Regions from separate parts of the Micromonospora sp. WMMB235 genome, predicted to be linked through region 2. Evidence: riboswitches for the same ligand, from Rfam matches in the RefSeq annotation. Region 2 holds a riboswitch; each other region holds the start of a gene.

Region 1 (4,830 bases), 490 kb from region 2:
CGTCGGCGGCGAATTCGGACCAGGAAGCCATGTGGACACTCTATCGAACACGTGTACGAAGATGTAGTGCGACACGCAGGTCACCGGCACCTGTCGCTATGGTGTTCCGATGCTGCTCTCCGACCGCGACCTGGTCTCCGAGATCAAGGCCGGCACGCTCGCGCTGGAGCCCTTCGAGCCCACGTTGGTGCAGCCGTCGAGCATCGACGTACGCCTGGACCGGCTGTTCCGGGTCTTCAACAACCACCTCTACACGCACATCGACCCGTCGATCCAGCAGGACGACCTGACCTCGATGGTGGAGGTGCCGGAGGGGCAGCCGTTCGTGCTGCACCCGGGCGAGTTCGTGCTCGCCTCCACCCTTGAGGTGATCTCGCTGGGTGACCAGCTCGCCGGCCGGCTGGAGGGCAAGTCGAGCCTCGGGCGACTGGGGCTGCTGACCCACTCGACCGCCGGCTTCATCGACCCGGGTTTCTCCGGTCACGTCACGCTGGAGCTGTCGAACGTGGCGAACCTGCCGATCACGCTCTGGCCGGGCATGAAGATCGGCCAGCTCTGCATCTTCCGGCTCTCCTCGCCGGCCGAGCACCCGTACGGCTCGGCCGTCTACGGCTCGCGTTACCAGGGGCAGCGCGGACCGACGCCGAGCCGGTCCTGGCAGAGCTGGCGCACCTGGCCGACCCGCTGACGGCGCCCACAGTTGTTAATAGGGGCCCCCTCCTCTACCGGAGGCGTTAAGAGGGGGCCCTTCCTTACACCCGGCCGTAGCTGTTGATGTCGCCGTCGTCGACCCGCTTCATGGTGATCGGCTTGCCGGACTGGGAGGCGTGCACCACCCAGCCGTCGCCCACGTACATCGCCACGTGGTGCAGGTCGCTGTAGTAGAAGACGAGGTCACCGGCGCGCAGCTCGGCCCGGCTCACCCGCTTCGTCATGCCGTGCTGCTGGCGCGCGTTGTGCGGCAGCGAGACACCGCCCTTGGCCCAGGCCGCCATGGTCAGGCCCGAGCAGTCGAAGTGATCCGGCCCGGCCGCGCCCCACACGTAGATCTTGCCGATCTGGGCGCAGGCGAACTTGACCGCCGCTCCGGCCGCGCCACCGGGGTAACCGGCGGGGCAGGGCGCCGGGCGCAGCGGGCCGCCGCCACCGTTGCCGTACACCTTGAGCCGCAGCTTCTGCAGCCGGGCGATCTCGGCGTCGATCTGCTTCTTCTTCGCCGCGAGCTGGGCCTCGGTACGCGCCAGTCCGGCGATCATCTCGTCCAGCGGCTTCTTCTTCGCCGCCAGTTCGTCGCGCAGCGCGGCGACGGAGCGCACCTGCTCGTGCTGGCGGTGCGCGAAGCGGTCGAGCAGTTCCAGGCCGTTGACCAGGTCACCGGGTGAGCGGCTGCCCAGCAGCGCGTTGACGGTGGAGAGGTTGTCACCCTTGTAGGCGTCGGCGGCGAGTCCGCCGACCTGGCCGAGCGCGGCGTCCACCCGGGCCTGGAGGGGTGCGATCTGCCGGCCGAGCGCGTCGGCCTGCTTGCGCCGCGCGGCGAGCTGCTCGCGTACGGCGTTGACCTGTTCGATGACCGGTTCGAGTTTGTTCCAGTCGCGGTCGATCTGCGCCTCGATCTCGGCGACCGAGGGTTCGGCGTGTGCCGCCGTGGCGCCACCGGTCAGGATGACTGCGGTGCCGACGAGAGCGGCGAGGGCTGTGGTGAAGCGGGACCAGCGGGTACGCGGCACAGCCGTGGACCGGTCGACCGACCGGCTCGACGACGGCCGCGGGGCATGGAGTGCCACCGGGCGTCCGTACTCCTTCTTCCGTACCGCCTACCGGGTTAGCTGACGGATTCGGGCGGGAAGGGAGCCGCCCTACCGCATCGCTGCGGATTCACCCCAGGTACCTGGTTCCCCGGCTCGCCCGGAGGCGACTCGGCGGTGTCGGACCGTCACCGACCGGGTTGGACGGTGAGACGTGCGGCCGACGATTCACCAGAGTAGGGACCACCGTTATCGATCCGCAACTTCCAGCGCCGTGACACTCCGTACGCGATGAGGCGCCGCACCCCGGTCGGAGGTGAAATTTTCTTTCAAGGCTGATTACTCACTGGAAAGGTATTGACCCTCGCGGGTGTGCGGAGTGAGGGTGGAAACGCAGTGACCCCCATCCCTGTCCAGGAGGTTCGATGCACCTCTCCGCCCCGCCGTCGGGCAGACGGATACTGCTCGCCGCCGCAGTGGCGACCGCCACCGCGCTGGCGACGACCGGCCCGGTGACCGCCGCGCCGGACACGTCCGCGTCCGCGAGCGACCGGCAACAACAATACGCCGCCGCCGCGGCCGAGTACGGCGTACCGCAGAACGTGCTGCTCGGTGTCTCCTATCTGGAGTCCCGCTGGGACACCCACACCGGGCAGCCGAGCACCAGCGGCGGCTACGGCCCGATGCACCTGACCGACGCCGCGCACATCCTCGCCATGCCGGGCAGCGCCCACGTCGACGAGGACGAGGACCCGCGCGGCGACGACTCCCGGCCGCTGAAGCTCGATCCGGCCACCGCGGCCGCACCGAAGCGGGAGACCCCGCTGCCGCCGGCCTCGCTCCAGACGCTCGACGCCGCCGCCGCGCTCACCGGGCTCGACGCGGGCACGCTACGCACCGAGCCGGCCGCGAACATCCGCGGTGGCGCCGCGCTGCTGGCGTCGTACCAGAAGGCTCTGGGTGGGCCGGTCGGCGCCGGCACCGATCCGGCGGCCTGGTACGGCGCGGTGGCCCGGTACTCCGGCGCGGACACCTCGGACGCCGCGGCGGCCTTCGCCGACGAGGTCTACGACCAACTCGGCCAGGGCGCCAGCCGGACCACCGACGACGGCCAGCGGGTCACGCTCGCCGCCACCGCCGCGAAGCCGGACCGTTCCCGGCTGGCCCGCCTGGGCCTGCGCAACGCCGAGCGACCGGACGGGCTGGAGTGCCCGGTGCGGCTGGCCTGCGAGTGGATCCCCGCGCCGTACGAGCAGCTCAGCGACGACCCGGGCGACTACGGCAACCACGACCTGGGCGACCGGCCGAAGCAGCAGAAGATCGAGTACATCGTCATCCACGACACCGAGGGCTACTTCGGCCCGAGTGTCGACCTGGTGAAGCGGGCCGACTACCTGGGCTGGCACTACACGCTGCGCTCGGTGGACGGCTACATCGCCCAGCACATCAAGACCAAGGACGTGGGCTGGCACGCCGGCAACTGGTACGTCAACGCCAAGTCCATCGGCCTGGAGCACGAGGGCTTCGCCGGTCAGGGCACCTGGTACACCGAGGCGATGTACCGCACCTCCGCCAAGCTGGTGCGTCACCTGGCGCTGAAGCTCGGCATCCCGATGGACCGGCAGCACATCATCGGCCACGACAACGTGCCCGGCATCAACGCCGGCGCGGTGGGCGGCATGCACTGGGATCCGGGACCGTACTGGGACTGGTCGCACTACTTCGACCTGATGAAGGCGCCGTTCCGCAGCACCGGCACGCCCCGTACCGGCCTGGTCACCATCGACCCGGACTTCGCCACCAACCGGCCGGCGTTCTTCGGCTGCAACCAGCAGCCGCCGGGCGTCCCGACGCCCCGGCCGCCGGCCGAACCGTGCCCGTCGCGCGGCTCCTCGTCGGTGATCCTGCGGACCGCGCCGAGCCCGGACGCCCCGCTCGTCAACGACCTCGGGCTGCGCCCGGACGGCACGCCGGACACCATGTACATCTCCGACCACGGCGCCCGCGCCTCCGCCGGTCAGACGTACGCGCTCGCCGGCCGCCAGGGCGACTGGACGGCGATCTGGTACCTCGGCCAGAAGGCGTGGTTCCTCAACCCGGCCTCCGCGCCGACGGCCAAGTGGGCCACCGGCTTCGTCGTGACGCCGCGGCCCGGCAAGGCCACCATCCCGGTGTACGGGCGGGCCTACCCGGAGCAGGCCGCCTACCCGGACACCATCCCGTACCAGACCATCTCGCCGCTTCAGTACACGTTCGCCGCCGGCCAGCGGTACGCGGTGGGCGGGGTGCTGCCCGGCGAGTACTACCGGGCGGTCTCGTTCGACGGTTCGGCACCGGGTGACCGGACCGTGGTCCGCGGCGAGAACCGCTACGTGCAGGTCCAGTTCGGTCACCGGATCATGTTCGTGAACCTGGACGACGTGCTGATCCTGCCGTCCCCGGTCGGCGCGCCGCGCTGACCCGGCACCGCACACGGGAAGGCCCCCGGTCCGCGTGGACCGGGGGCCTTCTCGCTGCCAGGGTTCCGGATCAGGCGACCCGGACGAAGCCGGCGATCGGCATCGTGCTGATGCTCGACACCTGGACCGGTTTGCCGGTACGTGGCGCGTGCACCATCACCCCGTTGCCGAGATAGAGCCCGACGTGGTGCAGGTCGGAACCGAAGAACACCAGGTCACCGGGGCGGGCCTCGGAGCGGGAGATCCTGCGGCCCTCGTTCCACTGCGCGCCGGTGAAGTGGGTCAGCGAGATGCCCGCCGCCTTGTACGCGTACTGGGTGAGACCGGAGCAGTCGAACGAGTTCGGGCCGGTGGCGCCCCACACGTACGGGTCACCGACCTGGGCGCACGCCGTCTTGATGGCGGTCCGCGCGGCGCTGCTCACCACGCCGTCGACGGCGGGGCAGCCTGCCGGGCGGATCGAGGTCACCGGCAGCATGGCGGTCAGCCGCTTGATCTCCGAGTCGATCTGCTTCTTCTTCGCCGCGAGATCGTTCTGCTGCTTGATCTCCAGCGCGATCAGCGCGTCGAGCTTCTCCTTCTGCTTGTTGTACTCGTCGCGCACCTTGAGCACACCGGCGATCTGG
Region 2 (4,830 bases):
CGCGTCCACGTCCAGCGGGTTCTGACTGGTGACGGTGACCCGGCCGCCGGCCAGGTCGACCTGGACGTCGGTGACGCCCGGAAGTGCGCTCAGCTCGATGCTCACCGAGTTGACGCAGTGCCCGCAGGTCATGCCGTTCACCTGGTAGGTGGTCTCCATCTCGCCCTCCGATCTGATACCCCCCAGGGGTACGTCCCGAACGTTAGCATACCCCCGAGGGGTACGCTATCCTCGGTTTCATGACCGCGCCGTCCAGCCCGACCCGGGGCTACACCGCCAGCAAGGACCAACTCCTCGCCCGGCTCCGCCGGATCGAGGGCCAGGTCCGTGGCATCGAGAAGATGGTCGAGGACGACCGTTACTGCATCGACGTGCTGACCCAGATCTCGGCCATCCAGGCGGCGCTGGACAAGGTCGGCCTGGGCCTGCTCGACGGCCACGCCCGGCACTGCATGCACGAGGGCGCCGCCGAGGGCCGGGCCGACGAGATGGCGACCGAGATGATGGCCGCCGTCGGGCGCCTGATGAAGCGCGGCTGAGCGGGGACCTCCGGCCCTCAGGACCAGGGCACATCGACCCGTGCCGACGCGCCCGGGCGGACGTACCGTCGAAGTGGCGGGCAGGCCGGACCGGCGGACCCGCGGCGACGGACGGAGGGCGGCCCGATGATGTGGCAGAGCCCGATGATGGGCTGGATGTGGATCTGGTCTCTGCTGGTGCTCGGGGTGCTGGCGGGGCTCGTCTGGGCGGCCGTGCGGTGGACCGGCCCGCAGTATCTGGGCCCGACGACGGCCCGGCGCATCCTGGACGAGCGGTACGCCCGCGGCGAGATCGACGAGGACGAGTACCGGCGGCGCCGGGCGGGCCTGGCCTGACCCGAGCGGGGCGCGCGTCACCGGTCGCGCCGCCCGGGAGCGGCCGGCCGGGCTGCCTACCATGGCCGGGCGACGACCCGGACGTGGTCGACACGTCCGCGCCGGCCGGGTGACCAGACCGGTCCGGCGGACCAGGCGTCGCCGCGACCGTTGGGAGAGACGCCATGGGTGCCGACCACACCCGCCCCGCACCCGCCGCGCCGCCGGGCGTACGACGGCTGCTCGTCGCCGTGGTGGTGCCGCTGTTCGCGCTCACAGTGATCGCGGCGCTGGTGCTCTGGCCCGGGCAGGACCGGGAGCCGGTCGGCGGCGCTGACGTCCCCCGCTACCACGGCACCGTGACCCGGGTGGTCACCGAGCCCTGCCCACCGACCCCGGAGGCCCCGGAGGGCGGGGGTGGCCCCTGCGGCACGGTGACGGTCACCGCCGAGCAGGGCCCGGACGCGGGCCGGCAGGTCGAGACGCCGATCCCGGCCGGGCCGGGCGCACCCCGGGTCGCGGTCGGCGACGAGGTCGTCCTGGTCGAGCTGACCGACCCGGCCGACCCGGCGGTGAAGTCCTACAACATCGCCGAGCACCAGCGCGGCACGCCGCTGATCTGGCTGATGGTGCTGTTCGCCGCCGCGATCGTGGCGTTCGGCCGGTGGCGCGGGCTCGCCGCGCTCGGCGGCCTGGTGGCCAGCTTCGCCATCCTCCTCGGCTTCGTGCTGCCGGGCATCGGCGCCGGCCAGCCGCCGCTGCTGGTCGCGATCGTGGGCGCCGCGTTGATCATGTTCGTGGTGCTCTACCTGACCCACGGGATCACCGCGCAGACGTCGGTCGCGGTGCTCGGCACGCTCGGCAGCCTGGTGGTCACCGGCGTGCTCGGCCTGCTCGCCACGTCCGCCACCCACCTGACCGGCTTCGGCAGCGAGGACGCCACCACGCTGTCCATGTTCCAGGGCGACGTGGACCTGCACGGGCTGCTGCTGGCCGGCATCATCATCGGCTCGCTGGGCGTGCTGGACGACGTCACAGTCACCCAGGCGGCCACCGTCACCGAACTGGCGCACGCCAACCCCGGACTGTCCCGGCGGCAGCTCTACCGGGCGGCGACCCGGGTCGGCCGGGCCCACATCGCATCCACCGTCAACACCATCGTGCTGGCGTACGCGGGCGCCTCGCTGCCGCTGCTGCTCCTCCTGGTTGCCGACTCCCGCCCGGTGAGTGAGATCCTCACCAGCGAGTTCCTCGCCCAGGAGATCGTCCGCAGCGCGGTGGCGACGCTCGGCCTGATCGCCGCCGTACCGCTGACGACCGGACTGGCCGCGATCGTGACCACCGCCGGGCGGCGCTCGCGCGGCGCGGAGCCGGCGCCACCCGCGGCCCGGCCGCCGGCCGGACGCGACGACGCGCTGGAGGCCCTGGGCGGCGGGAAGAGTACGGAGGCCGCATGGTGACACTCCGCAGCGTGACCATCGATTTCAAACGCGACGCTGGTCACGGTGCGCCACGGCGAAATCTCGCTATTGGTCGGCTTCCGGACGTAGATCCTCAGGAGTGCTGTCAGGTAACCTCGCTGCCGGTCACCGCCGAAGGCGCGCACCGGCGCCAGCGGTGCCGCCGCCCAATCGCCTGCGGGCGAACCGGGGAACCAGGTACATGGGGTGAATCCGCGACAGCGGTAGGGGCCACTTCCGTCCCGAACCCGTCAGCTAACCCGGTCGGCGGCCGACGGAAGGGAACACTGTGACGGCACCCCTGCGCCGCTGGCTGACACCCGTGGTGGCCGTGCTGGCCTCGCTGGCCGTGCTGGCCGGGCCGACCCCGGCGACCGCGGCCCCCACCGCGGCGGCCCCCGGCAACCCCTCGGGACACGAGGAGGACGGCGAACCGCCGCTCATCACCGAGGCGATCGACGCCGCCAACCGGGCCTTCCTCCAGGCCAAGGCGAAGCTCGCCAAGTCCCAGGACCGCCAGCGGCGGCTGGCGGCCGAGGTGAAGACGGCACAGGCCGAGCTCGAAGCGCTCAGCCCGCAGGTCAACCAGCTCGCTGCCCAGTCCTACCGGACCGGCCGGATGGGCGCGATGGCCATGCTGCTGGAGAGCAACTCACCCGACTCGTTCGTCCGCCGGGTCAACGCCCTGGACGAGCTGAACCTCCTCAACGCGCAGCGCCTGGCCGCCATCAACGCGGTCAAGACCCGCGCCGAGCAGGCCAAGATCGCGCTCGACGCCGAGGTGCGCGAGCAGGAGAAGCAGAAGAACGCGATGGAGCGCGAGAAGGTGCAGGCCGAGCGCGCGCTGAAGCTCGTCGGCGGTCTCGGCTTCACCGGCGGCCTGGTCTCCGCCACCTCACCGGTCGCCAAGATCGGCCCCGGCCGCACCGCCGACGGCGGGTGGAAGGCGGAGTCGTGCAGCGAGGACGACCCGACCACCTCGGGCTGCGTCACGCCGCGCACGCTGCACGCGTACAAGGAGGTCCGGCGCGCGGGCTTCAAGCGCTTCGTGGGCTGCTACCGGCCCGGCGGGCCGTGGGAGCACCCCAAGGGCAAGGCGTGCGACTGGTCGCTCCAGAACAGCGGCTTCGCGCCCTGGCACAACAACGACACCCGCCGGTACGGCAACGAGGTGGCCGCCTTCCTCATCCGCAACGCCGACCGGCTGGGCATCTACTACGTCATCTGGAACCGGCAGATCTGGTTCCCGGCCACCGGCTGGAGTTCGTACAGCGGACCCTCGAACCACACCGACCACGTCCACATGTCGATGCTCTGACCCGGACATCACGAAAAAGGGGCCGCCCTCGGGCGGCCCCTTTTTCGTCGTCCGTGCGTATCAGCCGGCCAGCGCCGGGTCGGCGGGCGCGGCCGGGGCGGGCAGCGGGGCCGGGGCCTGCGCCACGGTCCGCACCTCGCCACCGGCGAGCCGGTACGACATGCCCACCACCGTGCACCGCCCGGCGGCCACCCGCTCGGCCAGCACGGCGGACCGGGCCAGCAGCGTCTCCACGGTCTGCGCGATGTGGACGTCGACGATGCCGTCGAGGTCCTCGACCCCCTGGCGGGCGGCGCGCAACAGGCTCGGCGAGACCGCGTCCACCACAGCGCCCAGGTGCCCGGCCGGGGCGGCGCCGGTCCGGACCCCCTCCCGGGCGGCCTGGACCGCGCCGCAGGAGTCGTGCCCGAGCACCACCACGAGCGGGGTGCCCAGCACGGTGACGGCGTACTCGACGCTGCCGAGCACCTCCGGCCCGGCGGTGTGCCCGGCGGTACGTACCACGAAGAGGTCACCGAGACCGCGGTCGAAGATGATCTCGGCGGCGAGCCGCGAGTCGGAGCAGCCGACGATCACCGCGAACGGGTGCTGGCCGTCGGCCACAGCCGCCCGGTGCCCGGCGTCCTGATTCGGATGCTGCGGGACGCCCGTGACGAACCGGTGATTACCGGCACGCAGTTCGGTCAGTGCCTGCTCCGGGGTGCTCGGCGTCATGTCCCTCACCTCGTCTACCTGGGGAACCACCAGGCCGAACGGCCTCGCGACCCACGGTCACACGCACCTGGGGGCACGTCAAGATTCGTGATACGCATTTCATACTTTCCCGTCGGCGCCCCGCCCCGGACCGCGCCGATTCGGCAGGTGGCGGACGTGGCCATAGCATGACCACCATGGCGACCACACCAGTTGAGGACGGGAGCCGCCGTAACTGGACCTTCCTCACCAACCACGGCCACGTGCTGCTGGCGATCGCGCGCAACCCCACCGCCCGGCTGCGGGACGTGGCCGACGAGGTGGGCGTGACCGAACGGGCGGCCCAGGCCATCGTCGCCGACCTGGAGGCCGGGGGCTACCTGCGTCGTACGCGGGTGGGACGGCGCAACGAGTACACGATCAACCCGAAGGGCCGCTTCCGGCACCCGGCCGAGGCCGACCAGCAGGTCGGCGCGCTACTGGCCCTGTTCGCCGCCGAGTCGGC
Region 3 (4,830 bases), 3.0 Mb from region 2:
TACGCCTCGGTCGCCCAGCAGCGGCCCATCGGCGCCCTCGCCACCACGCCCGCGCTGACTCCGGCCGCCGCCGCGAAGACGGCGCGCGCCCAGCTCAAGACCGTGAACGCGGTCGAGGGCACCACGCTCGTGGTCTACACGCTCGGCGCCGCACCGGCGCTGGCCTGGGAGACCACTGTTCGCGGCACCGGCGCGGACGGGCCGAGCCGGCTCACCGTCGACGTCGACGCCCGCACCGGCGCGGTCCTGCGCAAGCAGGAGCACGTCGTCCGCGGCACCGGCACCGGCGCCTGGAACGGGCCCAGCCCGCTCACGCTCAACACCACCCAGTCGGGCTCCACGTACACCATGAAGGACCCGACCGTCACCAACCTGAGCTGCCAGGACGCGGCCAACAACACCACGTTCAGCGGCTCCGACGACGTGTGGGGCAACGGCACCGCCACCAACAAGGAGACCGGCTGCGTGGACGCGTTGTTCTCCGCGCAGACCGAGCACAAGATGCTCGCCCAGTGGCTGGGCCGCAACGGCGCCAACGGCAACGGCGGCTACTGGCCGATCCGGGTGGGCCTCAACGACCAGAACGCCTACTACGACGGCAGCCAGGTGCAGATCGGCAAGAACACCGCCGGCCAGTGGATCGGCTCGCTGGACGTGGTGGCGCACGAGATCGGCCACGGCATCGACGACAACACCCCGGGCGGCATCTCCGGCGGCGGCACCCAGGAGTTCGTGGCTGACACGTTCGGCGCGGCCACCGAGTGGTTCGCCAACGAGCCGTCCAGCTACGACGCGCCGGACTTCCTGGTCGGCGAGAAGATCAACCTGGTCGGCTCCGGCCCGATCCGCAACATGTACAACCCGTCGGCGCTCGGCGACCCGAACTGCTACTCCAGCAGCATCCCGTCGACCGAGGTGCACGCCGCGGCCGGCCCGGGCAACCACTGGTTCTACCTGCTCACCAACGGCAGCAGCCCCACCAACGGGCAACCGTCCAGCTCGACCTGCAACGGCAGCAGCGTGACCGGCCTGGGCATCCAGAAGGCCATGAAGATCATGTACAACGGCATGCTGCTGAAGACCTCGTCCTCGTCGTACCTGAAGTACCGCACCTGGACGCTCCAGGCGGCGAAGAACCTCTACCCGGGCAGCTGCGCGGAGTTCAACACGGTCAAGGCGGCCTGGGACGCGGTGAGCGTGCCGGCCCAGTCCGGTGACCCGACCTGCGCCGGCGGCACCCCGACGCCCACCCCGAGCACCACGACCACCCCGCCGTCGGGCGGCTGCTCCGGCAACAAGCTCGCCAACCCGGGCTTCGAGTCCGGCAACGTGAGCTGGAGCGCCTCGTCCGGCGTCATCACCACCGACAGCGGCCAGGCCGCGCACGGCGGCTCGTACAAGGCGTGGCTGGACGGGTACGGCTCGTCGCACACCGACACGCTCAGCCAGTCGGTGACGATCCCGGCCGGCTGCCGGGCGACGTTGAGCTTCTGGCTGCACATCGACAGCGCGGAGTCGACCACCAGCACCGCGTACGACAAGCTCACCGTCAAGGCGGGCAGCACCACGCTGGCCACGTACTCCAACCTGAACAAGGCCACCGGCTACGTGCAGCGGTCCTTCGACATCTCGTCGCTCGCAGGCACCACGGCGACCATCTCGTTCAGCGGCGTGGAGGACAGCTCGTTGCAGACGTCCTTCGTCGTCGACGACACCGCGGTCACCCTGAGCTGACCGTGGCGTGCGCGGCCGGTCGTCGTCCTCCCGGCGGCCGGCCGCCTCGCCGTGTCCGGACCGGCGTCCCGCCGTGTCGGGCCGGCCGTTTCGCCGTGTCAGGCCCGGCGCGCGCCCTGGGACGCGGTGCCGCGGTCGCGGTGGATCCGCGCGGCCGCCTCGTGCATCGCGCGGCCGAACAGCTCGGCCTGGTCGCCCATGCTGCCGAGCCGGGCGGCGAGCGCGTCGGCGTCGGCCCGCGCCGACGCGCTGACCCGGGCGTCCAGCTCGGACAGCGCGGCGTTGGCGGCGGTGACGAAGTGTCCGCAGAGGACGTCGAAGGGCTCGCCGGCCAGTTCCGGGTCGATCGTCACGGAATCCAGCCGGCCACCCTGGACGGCGACCGCGCGGACCCGGCCGCCGGCGGCCGTGCCCTCGGCGCGCAGCAGGTCGCCGGGCTCGCCGTCGGCGTGCGCCGAGGCCCGGGAGCGCATCGCGGTGAGCGCCTGCTGCGTGCGGGTCAGCAGCTCGTCGATGCTCGCGGCCGCCGAGAACGGGTCGTTGGTCATATCCGCGCTTTCTTCACGTCTTAGCCGAGCATCGTGACCCTAGCAACCGGCTCCGACGAATCGCGGTCACCACCGTTGCGGACCGTCTCCCGGACGCCGGGAGCAGGCCGGACACCGTCGACGCGGCGTGTCGCGGACGGGGCGAACGCCCGGCCGGGTCGCCCCGGCCGGGCGTTCTCGGACCGCTGTCAGCGCAGCCGCAGCCGCTGACCGGGGAAGATCAGGCCGGGGTCGTCGCCGACCACTGCGCGGTTGCGCTCGTGCAGGGCGCGCCAGCCGCCGTCGACGCGCTGCGTCACGGCGATCTCCGACAGCGTGTCCCCACGCCGGACCAGGTACGTCCCGGCGCCGGACGACGGCTGCGGCGCCACCGTCGTCGTGGCGCGCTCCGGCGCGGCCTTGCGGGTGGCCGCCCGCTCCGGCGCGGCCTCGCGCGTGGCGGCCCGCTTCGGGGCCGCCTTTGTGGTGGCCCGCTCGGACCGGGTCGCCGCGCTCGCCGAGCCGCCCTTCTTGCCGCAGACCGGCCACGCGCCGATGCCCTGGCCGCGCCGCACCTTCTCCGCGACGGCGATCTGCTCGGACCGGCTGGCCAGGTCGGCGCGGGCGGCGTACTTCTTGCCGCCGTAGCCGTTCCAGGTGGCGCGGGAGAACTGGAGCCCGCCGTAGTAGCCGTTACCGGTGTTGATCTTCCAGTTGCCGCCCGACTCGCAGCGCGCGACCGCGTCCCAGTTGACGCCTGCGCTGGCCGGAGCGGCCGGGCCGAACAGGGTCGCGGCGCCGACGGCGGCGCCGGCCAGGACCGCTCCGAGGGCGGTACGGCGGCTTCGGGCTGAGTATTCAGTTGCCATGTGGATTCCTCCACGCCGACGAGGTGAGCTGTCGGGTTCGGGCCGAGGAGCCCGGCCGCCGGTGGCGGCTTCACCCCGAGGTGACGATGCACCGTGGAACGTGTGGTTCCCCCGCTCCCGCGCGAGGTCCGGTTACCGGGGACGGCGGCGGGATTTGGCGTTTCCGGCCCGCGGTGTCCGCGTCTGCGAACGAAACCGACGCTAGGAGCGATTTGCGACGATCGTCCACTTCTTGTGACGCTCTTCACCCGGCCGGGCTACCGGCGGCGGCGCTACGGTGGCAGGGCCAGGCAAGATCACGGGAGGGCTTGACGGATGACCGATCACGGACACGAGCTGACCTTCGGCGGCTTCATCACCCCCGCCGCCGGGCAGCCCGACCAGGTCGTGGCGCTGGCCCGGCTGTGCGAGCAGGTCGGGCTGGACCTGGTCACGTTCCAGGACCATCCCTACCAGCCGGGCTTCCTGGACACCTGGACGCTGATGTCCTACGTGGCCGCGGCGACCGAACGCATCCGCCTGGCCGGAAACGTCCTCAACCTGCCGTTGCGCCAGCCGGTGGTACTGGCCCGCAGCGTCGCCAGCCTGGATCTGCTCACCGGCGGCCGGGTCGAGCTGGGACTCGGCGCGGGCGCGTTCTGGGACGCGATCGAGGGGGCGGGCGGGCGGCGCCTGTCCCCCGGCGCCGCCGTCGACGCCCTCGACGAGGCGATCCGGGTGATCCGCGAGGTCTGGGACACCGGCAGCCGCGGCATGATCCGTGTCGACGGCGAGCACTACCGGGTGGTCGGCGCCAAGCGCGGCCCGGCGCCCGCGCATCCGGTCGGCATCTGGGTCGGCGCGTACAAGCCGCGCATGCTGCGCCTGGTGGGCCGCGCCGCGGACGGCTGGCTGCCGTCCCTGTCGTACCTGCCCAAGGGCCCCGACGAGCTGCCCGCCCTGAACGCGCTCGTGGACGAGGGCGCCCGGGCCGCCGGGCGCGACCCGGCCGCGATCCGCCGCATGCTCAACGTGACCGGCACGTTCGCCCGCTCGTCGGCCGGTTTCCTGACCGGGCCGCCGGAGCAGTGGGTGGAGGAACTGGCCGGGCTCACCCTGGAGCACGGCATCACCACGTTCATCCTCGGCAGCGACGAGCCGCGCGCGATCCAGATCTTCGGCCAGGAGGTGGCCCCCGCGGTCCGGGAGCTGGTCGCCGCCGAGCGCGCCACGCCCGCCGGCGGCGCCCGGGAGGCCGCCGACGAGCCGACCACCGCCGACGGCCCGAGCACGCTCCGCGTCACCCCCACCCCCGACCCGGGGGTACGCCTGAGCACACGCCGCCCGTGGGACGAGTCCACCCGCCCGAGCGCTCCGCCGCCGCCGGCCGGACACGTCTACCCGGCCCGGGGACAGGCCGCCGGGCAGCACCTGGTGGACGTGCACGACCATCTGCGCCAGGAGCTGGCCCAGGTGCGCGACCTGCTCGAACAGGTCAAGCAGGGCTCGGTCTCGCCGGGCCGGGCGCGGGCCGCGCTCAACGAGATGACCATGCGGCAGAACAACTGGACGCTCGGGGCGTACTGCGCGGCCTACTGCACGATGGTCACCCAGCACCACGGGCTGGAGGACGCCTCGGTCTTCCCGCACCTGCGCCGCTCAGAGGCCGGGCTGGCCGCGGTGCTGGACCGCCTCGAGGAGGAGCACGTGGTGATCCACGG
Region 4 (4,830 bases), 3.0 Mb from region 2:
TGGACCGCCACGGGCTCACAACCGCAAACCGGTTCTACACCCGCGACACGCACAACAGTGACAGCAGCCGGACCGTCACAGGCCGGCTCACCGGCCGGTGACGCAGCCCCCGGCCAACAGGTAGCCGGCGGACCCAGCGCTGGAATGCCCCCAGTACGACAGCGCCGCCGATCACCAGCAACAGCAGGCAGGCCGTCACGGCCACGCTCCCGCCATCTGCCGGCGCATGATGCCCGTCAGTCGCCTCCGGATCGGCGGAGGCGAGGGCATCAGCGAGGCTGTTCAGGGCCGCAGACGCGTCGTAGGAAGCGAGGGAGGTCGTGGAACTGGCAGCCGCCGAAGGTGTCGCAGTGTCCAGACCCCTAGCGCACTGCAGCGCGTGCAGGACCAGAACCGCAGCGACGACGACCGCCACCGCGACAGCGCGGTAGCCGCGCATCGCACCAGCCGGACCGTCCCACGTCACCAGCGCAGACTACGACACTCCACGGCCGCAGCCGTCGTGCGGGTGCGGGTTCCCGTCCTGCCCCGGATGCTTATCTCAAGGTCGGCGAACCACTGCGTCACCACGTCGCGTTCGAAAGTCCCGTGGGCCACTCGTCGGCGCGGCCTGCATCGGGCGGTCGTAGCTGGACCGCCTTGTTCGGGCGGCTACCACCGGCTCCGGCCCGACAGCCCTTCATCCAGCGCAGCGGACTTTTTGTCCGACTCGACCATGAAGATCCTTCGTAGAAATGTTGGCGTGTCGGACCACCAGAGTGACGATCCCGCGGATCCCATGACCCGATGGCTCAACAGCCAGCCGCACGCCGGCGCGCAGCCGCGCGTCCGGCGGCAGGGTGGTCTGCGGTTTGCGTTCTACGGCCGGATGTCGACCATCGAGCATCAAGACCGGGTGACGTCCCGGCACTGGCAGCGGGACTGCGCCAGCGAACTCGTCGCCGGTCACGGGCTGATCGTCGCCGAGTACTTCGATGCCGGCTGCTCGCGCCGCCGCGGCTGGCGGCAGCGTCCGCAGGCCGCCGCGCTGCTGGCCGCGCTCCCCGATCCGCACCGTGGGTTCGACGCGATCGTGGTCGGCGAATACGAACGAGCATTCTCCGCCAACCAGCTGCAGCACCTGGCACCCCTGCTCGAACAGCACGGTGTGCAGTTGTGGCCAGCCACGACGGGACTGCCCGCCGCTACCTGTTCACCGGCCTGCTGCGCTGCGCACCATGCGGCCGAAGACTGGAATCCCACTGGATCAACCAGCGTCCGGGCTACCGATGCCGCCAAGGCCACACCAGCACCCAACAGCCCACCAACGGCCGACGCAAGATGCTCTACCTCAGGGAAGACCACATCATCGCGCGACTGATGGGACATCCCGGCCTCGCCAGCGACGCCCAGAACCCGCATGACCTGGCCGCGCTCCTGCACAGAAACAAGATCAGCATCATCTGCGATCAGGAACGATGTACACCGACCACAGGAGCCTCAGGCAAGTGAGCCCGTTCAACCCATGATCAATATGTGGAGATGTTGTGTCCGAGGGATTCGGACACAAAGTCACGGCACCCATGCTCAGCATGGGTGCTCATGCCGTAATCCTATAGCAGCGAGCGGCACTATGGAGTTTCCCGTGTCGGCGTCATGCCGTTATCGGTGACGCACCAAAGTCCACAGAGGGGCTGGTTCGGATTTCGCGCCGGCGGCCCCGGCCTGGCCAACCCACCCGGCATGCTGGACCTGTACGTGTTCGCCCCTGCCCGCCGCGTCGGGCGGCACCTAACCTGACCGCACAAGATGATCGGCTGAGCCATACCAGAGGGCGCACGACGTGCCGTCCTGCCTGCTACTGGGCGCGAACCGAAAGGCGACGGGCACCGGCTCGAACGAGCCGGTGCCCGAGGGCCGGAGATGGGATCAGGCGGAGTAGCCGCGGGTGGCCATCCAGTTCGCCAGGTCGATGGTGGTCATCCAGTAGGCGGCCATGTTCGGGTCGGCGGAGTCGGCGATCCGCACCGTCCGGCCGTCGTCCTTATATCCGACCACGGCGATGTAGTGGCCGCCGGGGAAGGAGTGCCAGCCGCCGTCTGTATCGGTCGCGGAGCCGACGGTGTTGGCGACCACGGCACGGCCGTCGGTGATGGCGGTGACCACGTCGGCCTGGAGCTGGTCGATCTGCGCCGGCGTCGCGGCCTGGCCCGGGATCATGTGCGTCCGGTACGGGTTGCCCTTGACCATCTGGTTGAGCCCGCGAGTGGTGTCCTCCGCCGAGTTGGTGCCGTTCTCGCCAGCGTTCAGCGGGGCGACCATCGCGTCCTGGGTGGTCTCGACGCCGCTCGCGCTGAGCGCGTTGCGCACAGCGGCCGGGCCGCAGTTCCAGTAGGCAGTCTGCGCCTCGTAGGTGTGGTCGAGGACCTTGGTCGACGGAGGCTTCGGCCTCGCCTTCTTGGTCACGTCCGGGTCGGTCGTGGCCCTGTCCTTCGCTGACGGCGACGGCTCGGCGGCGACGCGAGCCTCGCCGCGGGTGGCGACATCACCGAGCCGCGGAGCCAGCCCGGCGGCGGTGTTCCCCTGGCGGACGGGCGCGTTGTGATCGGTGGCGGCCAGCGCCGTGCCGACGCCGCTGGCGAGCACGAGCGCCGCGGCGGAGCCGGCGATGATCTTGTACGGGCGCTCGGTCACAAGACGCCGCAGCTGACGCTTCATGTGGTGCTTCATGTGTTCCTCCACGGGCTGGAGCGGCACAGGCCGGCCCGACGCGCGGAGGAACTCACGCACGTTGTGACTGGGCGGGGTGCCGCGGGGATGGGGAGCGCCCGGTGGGCCGGGCTGGGGGGCAGTTGCCGGGACTCACAGTCAGGCGAGTGTCGGCACCGCGATGCCGTGGAGGCGTGGGGAGTATCGGGAGGTGTTTCGCACGAGGCTGGCACTCCTTCCGTGGCCGCCTACCGGGTTAGCTGACGGATTCGGGCGGGAAGTACGCCCTACCGCGGGCCGTGGCTCGCGGATTCACCCCGGTGTTGCCTGGGTCCCCGGTTCATGAGATCACGATTAGGCGGGTCGGAGCGGCGTCGCCACTTGCGATCGGAAACCGCACCGGACGCGCCGACATTACCGGTGGGTACGTCGTATGCCAAGGGCTCCCACCTGCATAAGCCTCGAACATCGCTACTCTGATCGGAACCTCCAGTTACTCATGCCACTCAATGGGACGAGCAGTTATAGCGGAACCCTCGGGACGTAACCGGACATCGGAATGCTGTTGGCGCTCAATTGCTTGGCCGATCGCCGCATACTCACCCGAATGGCCGTTTCCTGGGCGGCCGTACGTAGCCCCACACCAATTTCAGTCACAATTCAGCAAACCCGGGCCGGCAGCAGCGGCGGTAGTGGTGGTACGGGCCGAGGCCGCGCGCAGACACAAGTCAGTGCGAGCTCCCCGTTACCGCACAGGCGTTCATGGAGATGAAGTTGGCGGCGCTCGTGACACCCGGCAGTCAGCCCGCGCAGACCGCGGGTAGCTCGACGTTCGAATGTCGACGTGGCTTCGACGAAAATCAACCCAATCCCGGCGGGCGGCGTAAGGCCGGATCGCCGCCCTGCCGACGGTTGGGCGCGCGCCGCGCGAAGCAAGTGGGAACCGCGTACGAGAGCATGATCGTCGCGCTGATCGCGGTGGCCCGCTTCAAAATCCGTCACCGCGGGGCCACAGAGCGACCCGACCACGGCTGACCGGGACCGCGGCAATGCCTCGCACCACTCCCGGCGCAGTCCGTCGCCGTTGCGAGTCGGCGATGCCACCATGCTGGCGCTCTCCCCCAACCTGACTTTCTGGATCGTCGAAGCTGACCCGCCCCTACTAAGGGCGGGTAGTAGTTGACCTAGGATGGCGACCGCACCACGTGGGAGCGATGTGTGGGCACCGGCCCGCGCCTCCTTGGCGGAAGGATCAACAGTGCCTTTCCAGCGGCGTCGCCGGGCGGCCTGACCTTGCTTGCTGCATCGCCGGGTCTCGCATGTCCTCAGTCGCCAGCACGTCGCGCCGCGCGCTGGGCAATTCGGGTGTGGCTGGCGCTGTTTCCCGCCCTCATCGTGGCCCTCGGGTTCGCTTCCCCTGCGGCCGCACATTTCAAGCTGCTCCGGGCCGTTCCGGCCGACGGCGCGCGGATCGACGGCGCCGTCCAGGAGATCCGGCTGACGCTCAGCGCCGCCGGCACGCCCACAGGAGCGGGATTCAAGCTTTCCGACGGCAACGGCATCGGCCTACCGGCCGCCAGCCACACGCCCGACGGAGGCCGAACGTGGCTGGTCCACCCGACCGCTCGCCTGACCACCGGCACGTTCAAGCTGCGATGGAGCGTCGCGGCCCCGGACGCCCACCCCCTGACGGGTGTCATCACGTTTACGGTGGCCTCGCCTCCCCCGACGCCCGGAACGGCCGCTAAACCCCAGGCAACAGCCAGCCCGCACGGACATGCCGGCCATGGTGGGCCAGGTGTGCCCCCGGCTTCGCCGTCGGCACACGCGGGAGGACACGCTGTTGGCCACACCGCCGACGCGGAACAGGCGCCGGTGCGGTTTGTCGGCGCCGTCGGGCGTTGGCTTTCCTACGGGGCGATCCTGCTCGGTGTCGGTGGTCTTGTCTTCGCGTTGACCACACTGGTCGGCACACGCAGTGACATCCGGGTGGTGCAGATCTGGGTGCGGACGGCGGGGCTGGCGGTGGCGGCTGGAGCGGCCTTTGAGCTGGTTGCACTCGCGGCGGTCTTCAGCGAGCAGGGCACCTTCGCCTCGGCGGCCAGCGCCTCGTCGGTGACCGCCCTCAGCCAGACACCGGTG

The links. A riboswitch is a leader RNA that binds a small molecule or an ion and turns the genes downstream of it on or off. The one in region 2 is predicted to bind cyclic di-AMP.
Region 1: another riboswitch for cyclic di-AMP. It lies ahead of BFV98_RS18945 (NlpC/P60 family protein); the one in region 2 lies ahead of BFV98_RS16485 (hypothetical protein).
Region 3: another riboswitch for cyclic di-AMP. It lies ahead of BFV98_RS03460 (transglycosylase family protein); the one in region 2 lies ahead of BFV98_RS16485 (hypothetical protein).
Region 4: another riboswitch for cyclic di-AMP. It lies ahead of BFV98_RS30265 (C39 family peptidase); the one in region 2 lies ahead of BFV98_RS16485 (hypothetical protein).

Annotation. Positions count from the first base shown of each region.
Region 1 is NZ_MDRX01000001.1:4,321,427-4,326,256, forward strand. Features, by position in the region: gene BFV98_RS18935 (pyridoxamine 5'-phosphate oxidase family protein) at 1-31, opposite strand, end outside; gene dcd (dCTP deaminase) at 110-688, shown strand; gene BFV98_RS18945 (NlpC/P60 family protein) at 753-1,784, opposite strand; cyclic di-AMP (ydaO/yuaA leader) riboswitch at 1,798-1,932, opposite strand; gene BFV98_RS18950 (N-acetylmuramoyl-L-alanine amidase) at 2,171-4,204, shown strand; gene BFV98_RS18955 (C40 family peptidase) at 4,275-4,830, opposite strand, start outside.
Region 2 is NZ_MDRX01000001.1:3,836,047-3,840,876, forward strand. Features, by position in the region: gene BFV98_RS16465 (heavy-metal-associated domain-containing protein) at 1-159, opposite strand, end outside; gene BFV98_RS16470 (metal-sensitive transcriptional regulator) at 240-539, shown strand; gene BFV98_RS16475 (SHOCT domain-containing protein) at 666-875, shown strand; gene BFV98_RS16480 (YibE/F family protein) at 1,040-2,314, shown strand; cyclic di-AMP (ydaO/yuaA leader) riboswitch at 2,469-2,600, shown strand; gene BFV98_RS16485 (hypothetical protein) at 2,604-3,632, shown strand; gene BFV98_RS16490 (carbonic anhydrase) at 3,693-4,346, opposite strand; gene BFV98_RS16495 (helix-turn-helix domain-containing protein) at 4,514-4,830, shown strand, end outside.
Region 3 is NZ_MDRX01000001.1:841,767-846,596, reverse strand. Features, by position in the region: gene BFV98_RS03470 (M4 family metallopeptidase) at 1-1,734, shown strand, start outside; gene BFV98_RS03465 (YbaB/EbfC family nucleoid-associated protein) at 1,833-2,282, opposite strand; gene BFV98_RS03460 (transglycosylase family protein) at 2,471-3,130, opposite strand; cyclic di-AMP (ydaO/yuaA leader) riboswitch at 3,129-3,300, opposite strand; gene BFV98_RS03455 (LLM class flavin-dependent oxidoreductase) at 3,446-4,830, shown strand, end outside.
Region 4 is NZ_MDRX01000001.1:6,802,867-6,807,696, reverse strand. Features, by position in the region: gene BFV98_RS30270 (hypothetical protein) at 35-466, opposite strand; gene BFV98_RS32855 (hypothetical protein) at 680-1,144, opposite strand; gene BFV98_RS32850 (zinc ribbon domain-containing protein) at 1,156-1,491, shown strand; gene BFV98_RS30265 (C39 family peptidase) at 1,909-2,709, opposite strand; cyclic di-AMP (ydaO/yuaA leader) riboswitch at 2,919-3,059, opposite strand; gene BFV98_RS32095 (hypothetical protein) at 3,451-3,723, shown strand; gene BFV98_RS30260 (copper resistance CopC/CopD family protein) at 4,054-4,830, shown strand, end outside.